Regions from separate parts of the Micromonospora sp. ABR4_055 genome, predicted to be linked through region 4. Evidence: riboswitches for the same ligand, from Rfam matches in the RefSeq annotation. Region 4 holds a riboswitch; each other region holds the start of a gene.

Region 1 (4,205 bases), on a different contig from region 4:
GGCGGTCGCCTCGGCCGCGTCGGTGTCGTCACGGTCGGTGCCGGACTCGTCCAGGCCCAGCGCCTCCCGCAGGCCGGGCAGCGCGGCCACCTGCCCGGCCCACATCTGCCGGGCCCGCAGCATCGCCAGCACCAGGTCGACCCGGGCCGCGCCGACCGGCGCCGACCCGAGCACGTGCAGCCCGTCACGGATCTGCACGTCCTTGATCTCGCAGAGCCAGCCGTCGACGTGCAGCAGGAAGTCGTCGAACTCGGCGTCGTGCGGCCGGTCGTTCAGACCGAGGTCGTGGTCGAGCCGGGCGGCCTGGATCAGCGTCCAGATCTGCGCCCGGATCGCCGGCAGTTTGGCCGGGTCCAGTGTGGCGATGTTCGCGTGCTCGTCGAGCAGCTGCTCCAGCCGGGCGATGTCGCCGTAACTGTCCGCCCGGGCCATCGGCGGCACCAGGTGGTCGATCAGGGTGGCGTGTGCCCGGCGTTTGGCCTGGGTGCCCTCGCCGGGGTCGTTGACCAGGAACGGGTAGATCAGCGGCAGGTCGCCGAGGGCGGCGTCCGGCCCGCAGTCGGCGCTGAGTCCGACCGTCTTGCCCGGTAGCCACTCCAGGTTGCCGTGCTTGCCGACGTGCACCACGGCGTGCGCGCCGAAGCTGTGCTCCAGCCACCGGTACGCGGCCAGGTAGTGGTGACTCGGCGGCAGGTCCGGGTCGTGGTAGATGGCCACCGGGTTGGCCCCGAAGCCGCGCGGCGGCTGCACCAGCAGCACGATGTTGCCGGTACGCAGCGCGGCCAGCACGATCTCGCCGTCCGGATCCCGGGACCGGTCGACGTACAGCTCGCCCGGCGGCGGACCCCAGTGCCGTTCGACCTGTTCCCGTAGCTCGGTCGGGAACTCGGCGTACCAGCGACGGTAGTCGGCGGCCGGGATGCGCACCGGGTTGCCGGCCAGCTGCTCCTCGGTGAGCCAGTCCGGGTCCTGCCCGCCGGCGGCGATCAGCGCGTGCATCAACGCGTCGCCGTCGCCGTCGGCCAGCCCCGGCAGCGCGTCGGGGCCGTCGGGCGGCCCCACGTCGTAGCCGGCGTCGCGCAACGTCGACAGCAGCGCCAGCACACTGGCGGGGGTGTCGAGCCCGACCGCGTTGCCGATCCGGGCGTGCTTGGTCGGGTACGCCGACAGCAGCACCGCGATCCGTTTGTCGCCCGCCGCGATGTGCCGCAGCGCGCCGTGGCGGACGGCGATCCCGGCCACCCGGGCGGCCCGCTGCGGGTCGGCGACGTAGACCGACAGCCCGTCGGCGTCGATCTCCTTGAACGAGAACGGCACGGTGATCAGCCGGCCGTCGAACTCGGGGATGGCCACCTGGGTGGCGGCGTCCAACGGGGACAACCCGTCGTCGGTGGCCGCCCAGGTCTGGCGGGAGCTGGTCAGGCAGAGTCCCTGCAGGATCGGCACGTCCAGTTCGGCGAGCGCGCCGACGTCCCAGGCGTCGTCGTCGCCCCCGGCGGAGGCGGTCGCCGGCCGGGTTCCGCCAGCGGCCAGCACCGTCACCACCAGGGCGTCGGCCTGGCGCAGGGTGGCCAGCAGCTGCGGGTCGGGCGAGCGCAGCGAGGCGCAGTAGACCGGCAGCGCCCGACCGCCGGCGGCGTCGACCGCGTCGCACAGGGCGTGCACGAAGCCGGTGTTGCCGGCCAGGTGGTGGGCCCGGTAGTAGAGCACCGCCACGGTCGGCTGGCCCGGTCCGGTCGGCACGTTCGGGCGTTCCAGTACGCCCCACTCCGGGGCCGGCCGCGGCGCGGCGAAGCCGTGCCCGGTGAGCAGCACCGTGTCGGACAGGAATCGGTGCAGTTCGGCCAGATTGGCCGGGCCGCCGTGGGCCAGATAGGCGTGGGCCTCGGCGGCCACCCCGGCCGGTACGGTGGACAGCTCCATCAGGGCGGCGTCGGGTGCCTGTTCGCCGCTGAGTACCACCACTGGGCGTCCGTCGGTCAGCAGCGCGTCCAGTCCGTCCGGCCAGGCCCGGCGGCCGCCGAGCAGCCGGACCACCACGAGGTCGACGTCGGCAAGCAGGGGCGTGAGGTCGTCGACCGACAGCCGGGCCGGGTTCGCCAGGCGCCAGTCGGCACCGCTGGCCCGTCCACTCAGCAAATCAGTATCTGAAGTGGACAGAAGTAGCATCATCGGACGCCTGGTCCTCCCTCGGGGTCCGCGCCCCGGGTCGTCGGTCGCGGCGACCGGAGTCTCCTGGCTCCCGGATCGAGGCTCGCCCCGGCCTTCCCGCCCCGTGGATCGGGGCCGTGGCCGTCGGTGGGGTCCGCTCCCCGGTGACAGTGGCGGGACCGCGCCGGAATCACACCGGCTTCCTCCACTTGCCGCCGCAGTTGGCTACCGACCACTGTCACGACCCGGGGACGTTTCGTCAAGGTGTGATCTATTCGCCGCGAGGGCGTCGCCTCCCGTGGCAGCCCGTAGTATCCGCCGCGTGTCCGCCTCGCCGCTGCCGCCCGTCCGGGGCGGCCCCGATGCCTGCCCCGGCACGCTGGCGCTGCATCCGGCCGCCGACGGGCACCTCGCCCGGGTCCGCTGCCCCGGTGGGCTGCTAGCCGCCGGCCAGCTGACCGTACTGGCCGCCGCCGCCCGTGACCTCGGTGACGGACACCTGGAGCTGACCAGCCGGGCCAACGTACAACTGCGGGGGGTGGCCGCCGACGCCGCCGGGGTGCTCGCCGGCCGGCTGAGCGCGGCCGGGCTGCTGCCCGCACCCGGACACGACCGGGCCCGCAACATCCTCGGCTCCCCACTGGCCGGTGTGGACAGTGTGCCTCGGTGGGACGTCGCGGCGCAGGTCCGCGCCCTCGACGCGGCGATCTGCGCACAGCCACAGCTGACCCGCCTCTCCGGCCGGTTCCTGTTCGCCGTCGACGACGGTCGGGGCGCCACCGTCGCGGCGCGCCCCGACGTGGGCCTGCTGCCCGGGTCGGACGGCCGGGTCGGTATCCGGCTCGCCGGGGTCGACCACGGCCTACGGACCACGCCGACCGACGCGGTCCGGGTGGCGGTCGCCGCCGCCCGGATCTTCCTCGCCGACGAACGTGCCGTGGCCGGCACCATCTGGCGCATCGGCGACCTCGCCGCCGCCGAACTGGCACGGTTCGTCGCGGCGCTCGCCACCACGCCGGGCGTCCACCGGGTCGCGGCCGACCCGCCGACCGCACCGCGACGGTCCGGCGTACCGCCGGTGGGCGTGCTGCGCCGCCCCGACGGCGACCAGGCACTCGTGCTCGCCGTACCGCTGGGTCAGCTCACCGCCGCGCAGGCCGACCTGCTCGCCGCCGCCGCACCGCAGGCGCGGATCACCCCGTGGCGGACCGTGGTGCTGCCTCGGCTCACCGACGCACCCGGCTGGGCGCGCCGGCTGCACCGTGCGGGTCTCGACACCGACCCCGGGTCGCCGTGGCTCGGCGTCACCGCCTGCGCGGGCCGTCCCGGCTGTGCCCGGTCGCGGGCCGACGTACGGGCCGACGCGGCGGCGACGCACGCCGGCCGGCCGGCCGCGGCCAGTGGGGCGCACTTGCCGGTGCACTGGATCGGCTGTGAGCGCGGCTGCGGCACCCCAGCGGGACCGGCGCTGCGGGTCCTCGCCACCGGCGACGGCTACCAGGTGAGCGCGCCCGGCCGCCCCACCGTCCACGTCCTACCAGGGGCGGCGCTGGCCGCCGCCGTCCGCACCGCACGCGAGGAGCCGTGATGGACCACGTCCGCGACGGGGCCGAGATCTACCGGCAGTCGTTCGCCACCATCCGCGCCGAGGCCGACCTGAGCCGGCTCACCGCCGAACAGGCCCGGGTCGCCGTCCGGATGATCCACGCCTGCGGGATGGTCGACCTGGTCGACGACCTGGTCTTCTCGCCGCAGGTGGTGGTGGCGGCCCGGGCCGCGCTGCGCGCCGGCGCGTCGATCCTCTGCGACGCCACGATGGTGGCCGCCGGGGTCACCCGACGCCGGCTGCCGGCCGCCAACCCGGTGCTGTGCACCCTGTCCGATCCCCGGGTGCCTGAGCTGGCCGATCGGCTGGGCACCACCCGCAGCGCTGCGGCCGTCGAACTGTGGGGCGACCGCCTCGACGGCGCGGTGGTCGCCGTCGGCAACGCACCGACCGCGTTGTTCCGACTGTTGGAGCTGGTCGACGCCGGTGCCGGCCGGCCGGCGGCGGT
Region 2 (4,205 bases), on a different contig from region 4:
GGAGGCGGCGCGGACCCCGGTCGCCTGCGGGGTCGGCACCGCCGGCACCGTCGACCCGGCGGGTCGGGTCGCCCACGCCACCGACACCCTGCCCGGCTGGCGGGGCACCGACGTGCGGGCGGCGTTCACCGCCGCCCTCGACCTGCCGGTCGTGGTGTCCAACGACGTACACGCGATGGCTGTCGGCGAGGCATCCTGCGGTGCCGCCGCCGACGCCCGGGACGCGCTCGTCGTCGCCGCCGGCACCGGGATCGGCGGCGCGATCGTGGTCGGCGGCGAGCTGGTGGTGGGCCGGCACGGGTTCGCCGGCAGCGTCGGGCATCTGCCGGCCGCCCGGCACTTCGGCCGACGCTGTGGCTGCGGCGCGGTCGACCACGTCGAGGCGTACGCGGCTGGTCCGGCGATCGCCGCCGAGTACGCGGCCCGGACCGGTCGCGGCGCACCGCCGCCGCTGGAGGAGGTCGCGGCGGCGGCCGCCGCCGGCGACCCGGTTGCGGTCGAGGTGACCGATCTGGCGGCCCAGGTGCTCGGTGCCGGGTTGGCCACCGCCGCCAACCTGTTGGACCCCGAGGTGGTCGTCCTCGGCGGCGGCGTGGTCGGACTCGGTGACCGGTTCGTCGCGGGGGTGCGCGCCGCGCTGCACACGGCGGCGCTGCCCGGCATCGACCGGCTGCCGGTGCGGACCGCCCGGCTCGGTAACGCCGCCGTGCTGGCCGGTGCCGCGCTGCTCGCCCGCCGGGTCAGCGCCGGTCGAGCCGGCCAGGTCAGCGCCGGTTGAGCCGGCCAGGTCAGCGCCGGTCGAGGTCGATGACTGGCTCGGCGCCAGCCGCCATGCCGCCACCTCCTCCGCCGACCCCGTCGCCACCGCTGGCACCGGGCCGCAGCCCGGTCGCCTGGATGCTGAGCATGCCGACGACGAGGACGAGGAGTCGGCCGAGCATCGCCCCGTGCCCACCCCACACCACGGTTCTCACCCGACGGACCCTCCTCCGCGTACCTGGCAGCGACCTGACGTCGCGACACGCCGAACACAGTATCTGGTGTTGCGTCTTCTGGCTCGCACCCATATATGGTGTACCTCGCAGCTGGTTCGACCACCCCTCGGCGGTGGTCGAGGCAAGAGGGAACCCGGTGTGAGTCCGGGACTGCCCCGCAGCGGTGAGTGGGTACGACCGCCGTCACCGAGCACTGGACCCGTCGCGGGTCCGGGAAGCGACGGCCAGTAGGCACGAACACGGCGCCCACGAGTCCGAAGACCTGCCAGCGTGCCGCACGCGACGCGTGCGGCGGTCGAAGGCCGCGCGGGACGGCCGACGCCGACGACCGGTCGACACCCGGCGGAGCAGCCGCCAGGTGGGTGACCGGCGGCGTCCTCCCCGCGTGTCCGTCGACCGGTGGACAGGCATGAGGAGGGGGACATGACGACGATTCACGACCGGGCCGCGCCCGACACGGCCGCGCCCGACCGCACGGTTGCCGAGCAGCGCCGGCACGCGATGCAGGTGCGCAAGCGCAACGGCGACACCGAACCGGTGGACGTCAACAAGATCGTCAAGGCGGTCGAACGCTGGGTCACCGACCTGGACGAGGTCGATCCGCTGCGGGTGGCGACCAAGACGATCAGCGGACTGTACGACGGAGCGACGACCGCCGAGCTGGACAAGCTGTCGATCCAGACGGCGGCGGAGCTGATCGGCGAGGAGCCGCAGTACTCGAAACTGGCGGCCCGGCTGCTCGCCGCCTACGTGGACAAGGAGGTCCGCGGCCAGCAGGTGGCGAGCTTCAGCCAGTCCATCCGCTACGCCCACGGCCTCGGGCTGATCGGCGACGACACCGCCGCGTTCGTGGCCCGCAACGCCCGCAAACTCGACGACGCAGTGGACGTCGACGGCGACCGGCGCTTCGAGTACTTCGGGCTGCGTACGGTGGCCGATCGCTACCTGCTGCGGCATCCGCGCACCCGGCTGGTGGTGGAGACGCCGCAGTACTGGCTGCTGCGGGTGGCCTGCGGGCTGTCCCAGACGCCGGCCGAGGCGATCGACTTCTACCGGCTGATGTCCAGCCTGGCCTACCTGCCCAGCTCACCGACCCTGTTCAACTCGGGCACCCGGCACACCCAGATGTCGTCGTGCTTCCTGGTCGACTCGCCGCGCGACGAGCTCGACTCGATCTACGAGCGTTACCACCAGGTGGCGAAGCTGTCGAAGTTCTCCGGCGGGATCGGCATCTCCTGGTCGCGGATCCGTGGCCGGGGCGCGCTGATCCGGGGCACCAACGGCAGGTCGAACGGCATCGTGCCGTTCCTCAAGACCCTCGACGCCGGGGTCGCGGCGGTCAACCAGGGCGGCCGCCGCAAGGGCGCCGCCTGCGTCTACCTGGAGCCGTGGCACCCGGACGTCGAGGAGTTCCTGGAGCTGCGGGACAACACCGGCGAGGACGCCCGGCGCACCCACAACCTCAACCTGGCCAACTGGATCCCGGACGAGTTCATGCGGCGGGTCGAGGCGGACGCCGACTGGTCGCTGATCGACCCGTCCGACGCACCCGAGCTACCCGACCTGTACGGCGAGGCGTTCGACGAGGCGTACCGCGCGGCGGAGAAGAAAGCGGTCCGGACGGTCAAGGCCCGCGACCTGTACGGGCGGATGATGCGCACCCTGGCGCAGACCGGCAACGGCTGGATGACGTTCAAGGACGCCGCGAACCGGCTGTCCAACCAGACCGGCGCGCCGGGCAACACGATCCACCTGTCCAATCTGTGCACCGAGATCCTCGAGGTCAACAGCGACACCGAGACCGCGGTGTGCAACCTCGGGTCGGTCAACCTCGGCGCGCACGTCACCGCCGACGGCGTCAACTGGGACAAGCTGCGCGCCACGGTCCGTACCGCCGTGGTGTTCCTCGACCGGGTGATCGACATCAACTACTACCCGGCGGCGCAGGCGGCGGCGTCGAACCCGCGGTGGCGGCCGGTCGGGCTGGGGCTGATGGGCCTGCAGGACGCGCTGTTCGCGTTGCGGCTGCCGTTCGACTCGTCACAGGCTCGGGAGCTGTCCACCCGCGTCCAGGAGGAGATCTTCCTGACCGCGCTGGAGACCTCCGCCGGGCTCGCCGAACGGTTCGGCCCGCATCCGGCGTACGCCGAGACCCGCGCCGCCCGGGGCGAGCTGCACCCGGACCTGTGGGGGGCCGAGCCGGGCCAGCCCGAGCGGTGGGCCCGACTGCGGTCGACGATCGACGCACACGGCCTGCGGAACTCGCTGCTGGTCGCGATCGCGCCGACCGCCACGATCGCCTCGATCGCCGGCTGCTACGAGTGCATCGAGCCGCAGGTGTCGAACCTGTTCAAGCGCGAGACGATGTCCGGGGAGTTCCTCCAGATCAACACCTACCTGGTCGGCGAGCTGAAGGCACGCGGGCTGTGGACGGCACCGGTCCGGGAACAGATCAAGCGGGCCGAGGGGTCGGTGCAGGGCGTCGCGAACGTGCCCGCCGACGTGCGGGAGCTGTTCCGTACCGCATGGGAGCTGCCGCAACGTGCGTTGATCGACCTGGCCGCCGCCCGTGCCCCGTACATCGACCAGTCGCAGTCACTGAACCTGTTCCTCAGCGCACCGACCATCGGCAAGCTGTCCTCGATGTACCTGTACGCCTGGAAGTCGGGGCTGAAGACCACCTATTACCTGCGGTCGCGTCCGGCGACCCGGATCCAGCAGGCCACGGTCGGTATCGCGCCGACCGCCGGGCCAGTCGTCGCGACCAGCGACGACGACGCGTTGGCCTGCTCCCTGGAAAACCCCGAAAGTTGTGAGGCCTGCCAGTGACCACCGTTTCCGAAACCAGCAGCGCAACCGCGACCGCCGCCGCCAGCGACGCCGCGACTGGCGTGGGTCGGCAGCAGCTGCTGCTCGACCCCGGCATGGATCTGACCCTGCGCCCGATGCGGTACCCGCAGTTCTTCGACCGGTTCCGGGACGCGATCAGGAACACCTGGACGGTGGAGGAGGTCGACCTGCACTCCGACCTCGCCGATCTGGCCAAGCTGTCGCCGGCCGAGCAGCACCTGGTGTCCCGGCTAGTGGCGTTCTTCGCCACCGGCGACACCATCGTCGCGAACAACCTGGTGCTCAACCTCTACCAGCACGTCAACTCTCCGGAAGGCCGGCTCTACCTGTCCCGGCAGCTGTTCGAGGAGGCGGTGCACG
Region 3 (4,205 bases), on a different contig from region 4:
CGCCGGCCCTGACATGGCATCCGGATGCACGTCTCCAGGCCAGGGAGGGAAAGACCGATGGATATCGAACTACCGGTGGTGGCAGCCCCCATGGCGGGGGGCCCGAGCACCCCTGCCCTGGTACTCGCCGCGGTTCGGGTGGGTGGGCTGGGGTTCCTCGCCGGCGGGTACCGGACCCCGCAGGCCCTGATCGAGGACATCGCGGCGGTACGGCCCGCAGGGCGGGGACGGTTCGGGGTCAACCTCTTCGCGCCGAACCCGGTCCGGATCGATCCGGCAAGCTACGCCCGGTACGCGGATCTGCTGGCCGGCGAGGCGCAGCGATACGGGGTGGCGCTGCCCGCCTACCCGGTCGAGGACGACGATCACTGGCCGGACAAGGTGGACCTCCTGCTGGCCGACCCGGTACCGGTGGTCAGCTTCACCTTCGGTATTCCGCCAAGGTCTGTGTTCGCCGCCTTCCGGCGGGTGGGTACCCGTACCGTTCAGACTGTCACCTCGGTCGAGGAGGCCAACGCCGCTGCGGAGGCCGGGGCCGACGAGCTGGTGGTCCAGTCGGCGGCTGCGGGCGGTCACTGGGGCACCCTGACCCCGACGCGACCACCCGCGACGATCTGCCTGCCCGACCTGGTGGCAGGAGTCCGGCGGTCGGTGGGCCTACCGCTGATCGCGACAGGGGGCCTCGCCGACCCAGGCCAGGTCGCCGCGGTCCTGTCCGCCGGGGCCGGTGCGGTGATGGTGGGGACCGCCCTGCTGCGGGCTGACGAGGCCGGCACCTCCCCGGTGCACCGGGCCGTCCTCGCCGACCACGGGGGCCGCACGACGATCGTCACCCGAGCCTTCACCGGCCGGCCGGCCCGCGCCCTGCGGAACAGGTTCACCGACCGGTTCAGCGAATCGGCACCGATCGGCTATCCGGCCCTGCACCACCTGACCGGTCCGGTGCGCCGCGCCGCGGCGAAAGCGGGGGATCCCGAGTCGGTTCACCTGTGGGCCGGCACCGGCTTCCGGTCTACCGCGGCTGGCCCCGCCGCTGACATCCTGGAACGGCTGGTCGGGCGCGGGTGAGCGGCAGGGGTACGGCCCTGCTCGGATCGCTCGAACGCAACTGGTGACGGGTCAGGTAACGATCGTCCCGTGACGCGCCGTGCGGGTGCTGGTCCGGGTGGTGGGGTGCCGACAGGGTGTCCGGCTTCTCGGCTGTTCGACATACCTGGGCAGCGGCTCACCTGCCCCGTCCGCGTCGTGCCGGTGAGACGGTCCGCACACCCCGCGCCGCAGACCGCATCACCCTTCCACACAGTGGGACGACGGCCCGCTATCATCGGCGTCAGCGCTGGTTCGCCCCGCCCGTCGGGAAGGGGCGTCGTAAGAGGGAACCCGGTGCGAATCCGGGACTGCCCCGCAGCGGTGAGCAGGAACGACCGCCGTCACCGGCACTGGGCGCACCCGCGCCTGGGAAGCGACGGCCAGTAGGAGACCGGACCCCGGTCCGGACGCGCCCGCGAGTCCGAAGACCTGCCCGCGCCGCACACACCGACCGGGTGTGTGGCGCCACCGGTCTCGCGGGTGGGCCGGGCGGACCGCGTACCTTCGGGCCCGCATGCCCGCGTGCCCGCAGGTCGCTGTGGTCTGCCCCCCTCCGTGGGTCACGACCACCTCGAAGGACGTTCCCCGTGCACGACACGACTCTGCCGAGCCGCCCACCGTCCGCGTCACGGCTGACCCTGTCGCAGATCATGGACCAGCACCACACCAACCTGATGGGCACCGTGCACGGCGGCCGGATTCTGAACCTGATCGACGCCGTCGCCGGTGTGGTCGCCGCCCGCCATTCCGAGGGCCCGGCCGTCACCGCCGCAATCGACGAAACCGCCTTCCTCCAGGCAGTACGGGTCGGCGATGTCGTGCACGTGGACGCCCGGATCACCTGGGCCGGCCGGTCCTCGATGGAGATCGCCGTGACAGTCACCGCTGACCGGTGGGACCGCGCCGTCCCACCCACCCTGGTGGCCACCGCCCACCTGGTGATGGTCGCCATCGACGACAACGGACAACCGCGACCGGTACCCGCACTGTCGCCGGAGACCGACGACGACCGCCGTAGGTACCAGGAGGCGCAGATCCGGCGCGAGCATCGCCTGACGCTGCGTCGGGCCCTTGCCAGCGAGGCCGGTCTGGCATGAGCGAGTCCAGGTTCGTGTCGGGTGGAGCGCCCAGATCCGGCTCTGGTCGCTGACCTGCGGGTTGGAAGTCTGTCATCGCGCGTGACGGTGCGCACCGCCGGCGGGCGGCCGGACGGTGCCGGGCAGTCAGCCGGTGGAGAGGGGTTGTCAGGCGGTGCCGTCCGTGGTCGGGCGGACCACCTCGATCTCGAAGGCGTAGCGGTCGCCCCGGTACGTCGACATGGCCCGTTCCACCGGGCGGTCCCGCTGGTCGTAGGCTGTCCGCTCGACCAGCAGGGCCGGGCTGAAGGCCGGGACCTGCAGCAGGGTGGCCGTCGCCTCGTCCAGGACCGTGGCCCGGATGGACTGCTCCGCCCGGACGAGCCGGATGTGGTAATGGTCCCGGAGCAGGTCGTAGAGCGAGTTGTCGAACGGCCGGTCGAGCAGCTTCGGGACGAGCGCCGCCGAGAGATAGGTGTGCTCGATGCACATCGGGACGCCGTCGGCGATCCGGACCCGCTCCAGGTGCACGACCTCGTCCGCCGGGCTCAGGCCCAGCGCGAAGCCGACGTTCGCGCCGGCCGGTATCGACTCGGCGGTGCGCAGGTGCGAACCTGGGGTCAGTCCACGGCGACGCATGTCGTCACTGAATGATGTGAGCTCGATGCTCTTCGTGATGGCTGGTCGGGCCACGAAGGTGCCGGCGCCGCGTACCCGGTAGACGAGCCGCTCGTTTTCCAGGCGTTCGAGGGCCTGACGCACGGTCATCCGGCTGACGCCGAACTCCTGGGCCAGATCGCGCTCGGTGGGCAGTCGCTCGTCCGGGGCCAGCTCGCGTTCGATGAGGTTCTGCAGGTGGCTGCGGAGCAGCTCATGCTTGGTCGCGGTCATCCGAGGTGTCAGCTCCAGGGGCGGCTGGTCTAAACCAAAATGATACTAGCGCGATGCTGCCTGCCGGTCTACGCTACCCGCACTGACAATTGGACTAGACCAAAGATGATCTTTGGAGGTGCACGTGAGACGCGAATCTTTCCGGCGGGCCACCGCCGCGGCGGTGGCCGGCGTACTCGCCACAGCGCTCGGTGCCTGTGGCGACTCGGACGGCGGCGGCGACAAGGTCGAGGTGGTCTTCTCCTACCTGTGGGCCGGTGCGGAGGCCGAAGCGCTCGAGGAAATCATCGCCGACTTCAACGCCAGCCAGGACCAGATCGAGGTCCGGGGGGTCTCCAACCCGGACTTCCAGAAGCAGCTGACGTCGATGTCCGGCGCGCAGGGCAGGTTCGACATCTCCGACCACTTCGGCAACGGCGTCGGGGCCTGGGCCAGCAAGGGCATCCTGGCCCCGCTGGACGACTTCATCGAGGCCGACGGGCTCGACACCGCCGACTTCGTGCCGGCGGCGATGTCCCAGATGCAGTACGAGGGCCAGACCTACTCGATGCCGATCGCCCTGCACGCGCAGATGCTGATGTACAACAAGAAGCTCTACGCCGAGGCCGGCATCGACGGTCCGCCGGAGACCACCGAGGAGTGGGCGGAGCAGATCGCCAAGCTCACCAAGCGGGACGCCGACGGCACGATCACCCAGCTCGGCTACGCCAACGCCGAGATCAACACATCGTTCACCACGCTCGGGTTCATGTTCGGCGGGGCCTGGGACGATCAGTCCGGCCGGCCCACCCCGGCCGACCCCGGCAACGTCGCCGGCCTGGAGTTCTACACCGGGAACATCCCCGGCACGTACGGGGTGGCGGAAGTCCGCGACTTCACCTCCGGCTTCGGTGAGTACGCCTCCGCGCAGAACCCGTTCTACGTCGACAAGGTGGCCACGATCATCGACGGCGAGTGGCAGTCGGTGTTCATCGACAAGTTCGCCCCCAACCTGGACTGGGGTGTGGCGCCGCTGCCGTACCCGGCGGCGCAGCCGGAACTCGCCGGCACCACCCAGGTCACCACCAGCACGCTGTTCATCCCGCGTAACGCCAAGCACCCCGAGGAGGCGTGGGAGTTCATGAAGTACCTGCTGTCCGAGGACGCGAT
Region 4 (4,205 bases):
GCACCCCGCCCGGAAACACGATCCGCACCGGTGAGGCGTCGGTCGGGTGGTACGGCACCAACTGGGAGCGGAAGACGAAGGCCGGCCTGTCATCGGGGCGGAACACCGCGACCCCGAACCGGTAGTTGTCCGTGTAGGTGGTGCAGAGCGCCGCCTCGCCCGGGCAGCACCGTACCGAGGTCGGGGTCCGCCACGAGGCCGCTCAACTGGCCGGTGGCGCAGCCAGCCGGAGTCCACCAGTCCGTGATGGTCGGATCGCTGGTGGGGATCGGCGAAGCCGCCCATGACGGCGTCGGCGTACCTGCGGCCACCGGCGTGGCGGACACGCCGCTTGCCGACAGTCACGCCAGGGTAGCTGCCACGAGGATCATAGCGGCTGTGGTCGTCGATGGTGGGCGGCCGCTGCAGAACCCGGACCCGGATACCCCTGTCCAGCTGGCTGCGGTCCAGCGGAATCGCCTCCGCCGAGGCCGCCGCGCTGATCACTTCGGTGTTGATGGTCAGATGTTCGTGCCGTTCGGCGGCGACCAGCCGCCGCACCCGGTCGCGGGCGGCGGCCCGGCTGCCCAGGCTGCGTACCGCCGGATCGTCCGGGCCGGGCAGGTCGATGCCGTGCACGGTACGGAAATGCTGGCGCCAGACGTCCTGTCGCCGTACCGGCTGCGCTGGCCGGCGAAGCCGCGCGATGACCGGACCGGCTGGCAACGGCCGCCAGCCGGCGGCGGTCGGCACGGCCGCCGTCAGGCCGTTCAGTTCGTCGAGTGCGACCTTGACGCGTTTGCGGGTCAGCCCCAGCTCGTGGGCGAACTGACCGCTGCTGCGGGCACCGAGCATGGTCAGCGCCCGGTAGACCAGATCGGCATCGGGTGAGGCGCCCCACCGGGTCAGTGGTGCAACCGCAGTCGGGCCGTGCGTCCTGATGCTCCCCGTTCCCCGTGTCACAGCCGTCAGCTCAGCACAGTAACAACGCCGTAGGGGAGAAGCCACGGCACCGGACGGTTGCACGATTGTGCAATCGGTTCGCGCCGTACCTTGTCGAACGTGCGCCAATGGGTGACCGTGATCCGGGCAGGCGCGCGTTCGGGGGCGGCGCTTGTCGGCCGCCGGAACGCGGTGGCCGGCAAGCGACGGCACTACGCGGTCAGGACGTCGGGGCGGACTTTCCCCAGCGGGGGGCGGCGAAGCGCAGCCCGGCGAGCCGGTCCGGCGGTGCGGCCAGGCCCGGCCCGCCGGTGGCGATCCAGTCGACGACGCTCGACAGTGCCGTCTCGTCGTGCACCCCGCCGAGCCACACCGGGCGGGCACCCAGTCGGCGGGCCAACACCGCTGGCTGCACCACCACCACATTGGACCGGTCACAGGCGTTGAGGCAGTCGGACACCCGTACCGGCGCGGCCGCGCGCAGTAGGTCGAGCTGCCGGTCGTGGTCGACGTCCGGGTGTTTGCGGCGGGTGCCGCAGCAGCAGCCCCGGCAGACGGTCACCCGGGCGGGGTGCCCGGGTGCCGGTCCCGCCGGGCCAAGCTCCGCCGTCACGCGACGTTGGCGAGCGTGGGCCGCCGGTCACCGGTCCGGGCCGGGGTGAGCAGCAGTCCGAACACCACCCCGAAAACCGTCCACATCGTGGCGAGCTGCGCCAGCGAGGCGAGCCGGAACTCCCACAGCAGCGCCGCCGGGATATCGGCGGGCACGTCGACCCCGGTTGCCGGCGAGAACGCCAGCAGCAGGGCGTACCCGACGACGGCCAGCGCCGCCGCGACCACCGTCCGGTAGGGAGCCGGCCGCGCCCAGCCGGTCAGCCGCCGGTGGGTCAGCAGCGCCAGCCAGGTGACGGCGGCCGCGGCGATGATGAACGACAGATACTGCCCGGTGCGCTGGTTGACGGTGTCCGGGTCGCCGACGCCCGGCGGGTTGGCCGGGAAGTGGATCGCCGGTAGCAGCGCCACCACGACGAAGCCGAGCCCGGCGAGCAGCCCCACGCGGCGGAAGTCGTCGCGGCCGGGCAGCAGGTGCCGGGTCGCCGCGAAGACCACGGCGACGATCAACGCCAGGCACAGCGCCACCGCGACGGTGGCGACCAGCCCGCCGAGGACCTGCATGGCCCGACCGACCAACTCCTCGTCGTGGCTGTGTCCGGCCGTCCCGGTCGCAGCGCGGGCCTCCTCGACGACCAGCGCCGACTCGATCTGCGGTTCGACGATCAGCAGGGCCGCCACCGCACCTGCCGCGCCGGCGGCCGTACCGGCGAGCAGTCCGCGGCCCAGCACCGCGCGGAACGGGTAGGTAGTCATCGGAGCTTGGCCGCCGCTCAGTGGCACGGTACGCCGAGGGCGTGCCGGCCGTCGTGGGTGAACTCGTGCATGAACTCGGCGGCACCGGCCAGCACCAGCCCGTTGTCCTGCGCGACCAGGTAGATGACGACCGCCGCGACGGCGGCCAGCAACCAACCGGCGAGCGGTACGCGGATGGCGGTGGTGGTGACCTCTCCGCCGACAGAAGGTGCAGTCATGCCAGGAAATCCCCTCGTCCATGCCTCGTGGCGATGCGGTGCGTGCCACGGCCGGTCTCCTGGCTCCCGGATCGTCGCAGCCGTCCCGCCTTCCCGGACCGTCGTCGGCCCAGTGGCATGGTGGATCGGACACTTCCCGGTCACAGTGGCGAGGACCACGCCGGACTCACACCGGCTTCCCGAACACCGTGGCATGCGCAGCGTACCGCCGTCGTGACCGGCCGGGCAATGGCTGTGGCCGTGGCCGGCAACGGGACCGGCGCCACATTGACGGTGGACCGCGGGTGGGGGAGCATGACCGGCACGAGCGGTGCGCGGAGGAACCCGGTGCGAATCCGGGGCGGTCCCGCCACTGTGACCGGTGAGTCGCGTCCCCCTGAGACAGCCACTGCCCCGATGGCGGGAAGGCTCGGGACGCGACGTCGATCCGGCAGCCAGGAGACTCCGGCCGCTCGCTGGTCCACCGGTACGCGGGCGTGGACACCCGCGGGAGGGATTCACCATGCACACCTGTCGGCCCCTGCCATGACGCCGTACCCGTTCACCGCCGTCGTCGGCCTGCCCGACCTGCGGCAGGCCCTGCTGCTCGCCGCGGTGCACCCCGGCATCGGCGGAGTGCTCATCCGGGGTGAGAAGGGCACCGCGAAGTCGACGATCGTCCGCGCGCTGGCCGGGCTGCTACCGGAGGTCGACCGGGTGCTCGGCTGCCGGTTCGCCTGCGACCCGGCGGCCCCGGACCCGGCCTGCCCGGACGGGCCGCACACCGCGCCGGTGACCGCGCGTGGCGGCCCGGCCGCACTGGTCGAGTTGCCGGTCGGCGCCACTGAGGACCGGGTGGTCGGCACCCTCGACATCCAGCGGGTGCTCAGCGCCGGCGTGAAGGCGTACGAGCCGGGGCTGCTCGCCGCCGCGCACCGGGGCCTGCTCTACGTCGACGAGGTCAACCTGTTGCCGGACCATCTGGTGGACCTGCTGCTGGACGCGGCGGCGATGGGCCGGGCCCACGTCGAACGCGACGGGGTGTCGGTCAGCCACGCCGCCCGGTTCCTGCTGGTCGGCACGATGAACCCGGAGGAGGGCGAGCCGCGTCCACAGTTGCTGGACCGCTTCGGGCTGATGGTGTCGGTGGCCGCACCGACCCTGGTGGCGGACCGGGCCGAGGTGGTGCGCCGTCGGCTCGCGTACGAGACCGACCCGGTGGCGTTCGCGGACCGCTGGCAGTCCGCCGACAACCAGCTCGCACTGCGGGTACGCGATGCGCGGGCGGCCCTGCCTGCGGTCACGCTGCCCGATGCCGAGATCGACCGGATCGCCCGGATCTGCCTGGCGTACCAGGTGGACGGTATGCGGGCCGACATCGTGATGGCCCGCGCCGCCGTCGCGCTGGCCGCCTGGCGGGGCCAACCGGCGGTCACCGCCGCCGAGGTCGCCGAGGCAGCCCGGCTGGCGCTGCCGCACCGGCGGCGCCGTGACCCGCTCGACCCGCCCGGCGCCGACGAGCAGCGCCTCGACGAGGTGCTGCGTGACGAGTGCGGCGACGATCCCGATCCTCCTCCGCCGCCGGGTCCGCCACTACCGGACGGTGGGCCGCCACCCGGCCCGCCCGACTCGGACGGTGGGCCGCCACCCGGCGCGCCCGACTCGGACGCCGGCCGGCATCCTGAGCCAGCTACGGCAGACGCCGACGGTCCGGCGGTC

The links. A riboswitch is a leader RNA that binds a small molecule or an ion and turns the genes downstream of it on or off. The one in region 4 is predicted to bind cobalamin.
Region 1: it holds a riboswitch for cobalamin, as region 4 does, so the genes downstream of both, cobN (cobaltochelatase subunit CobN) here and ACXAHD_RS22095 (CbtB-domain containing protein) in region 4, are expected to answer to the same signal.
Region 2: it holds a riboswitch for cobalamin, as region 4 does, so the genes downstream of both, ACXAHD_RS26995 (ribonucleoside-diphosphate reductase subunit alpha) here and ACXAHD_RS22095 (CbtB-domain containing protein) in region 4, are expected to answer to the same signal.
Region 3: it holds a riboswitch for cobalamin, as region 4 does, so the genes downstream of both, ACXAHD_RS25120 (acyl-CoA thioesterase) here and ACXAHD_RS22095 (CbtB-domain containing protein) in region 4, are expected to answer to the same signal.

Annotation. Positions count from the first base shown of each region.
Region 1 is NZ_JBSWXD010000023.1:5,089-9,293, forward strand. Features, by position in the region: gene cobN (cobaltochelatase subunit CobN) at 1-2,172, opposite strand, end outside; cobalamin riboswitch at 2,230-2,356, opposite strand; gene ACXAHD_RS08585 (precorrin-3B synthase) at 2,474-3,739, shown strand; gene ACXAHD_RS08590 (precorrin-8X methylmutase) at 3,739-4,205, shown strand, end outside.
Region 2 is NZ_JBSWXD010000161.1:10,573-14,777, reverse strand. Features, by position in the region: partial or broken gene ACXAHD_RS27005 (ROK family protein) at 1-778, shown strand, start outside; gene ACXAHD_RS27000 (hypothetical protein) at 789-974, opposite strand; cobalamin riboswitch at 1,070-1,279, shown strand; gene ACXAHD_RS26995 (ribonucleoside-diphosphate reductase subunit alpha) at 1,419-3,824, shown strand; gene ACXAHD_RS26990 (ribonucleotide-diphosphate reductase subunit beta) at 3,920-4,205, shown strand, end outside.
Region 3 is NZ_JBSWXD010000138.1:10,658-14,862, forward strand. Features, by position in the region: gene ACXAHD_RS25115 (nitronate monooxygenase) at 58-1,068, shown strand; cobalamin riboswitch at 1,321-1,540, shown strand; gene ACXAHD_RS25120 (acyl-CoA thioesterase) at 1,677-2,186, shown strand; gene ACXAHD_RS25125 (GntR family transcriptional regulator) at 2,334-3,056, opposite strand; gene ACXAHD_RS25130 (ABC transporter substrate-binding protein) at 3,181-4,205, shown strand, end outside.
Region 4 is NZ_JBSWXD010000107.1:4,613-8,817, reverse strand. Features, by position in the region: gene ACXAHD_RS22115 (hypothetical protein) at 1-106, opposite strand, end outside; gene ACXAHD_RS22110 (hypothetical protein) at 247-870, shown strand; gene ACXAHD_RS22105 (hypothetical protein) at 1,142-1,483, opposite strand; gene ACXAHD_RS22100 (CbtA family protein) at 1,531-2,289, opposite strand; gene ACXAHD_RS22095 (CbtB-domain containing protein) at 2,307-2,507, opposite strand; cobalamin riboswitch at 2,540-2,713, opposite strand; cobalamin riboswitch at 2,825-2,952, shown strand; gene ACXAHD_RS22090 (VWA domain-containing protein) at 3,033-4,205, shown strand, end outside.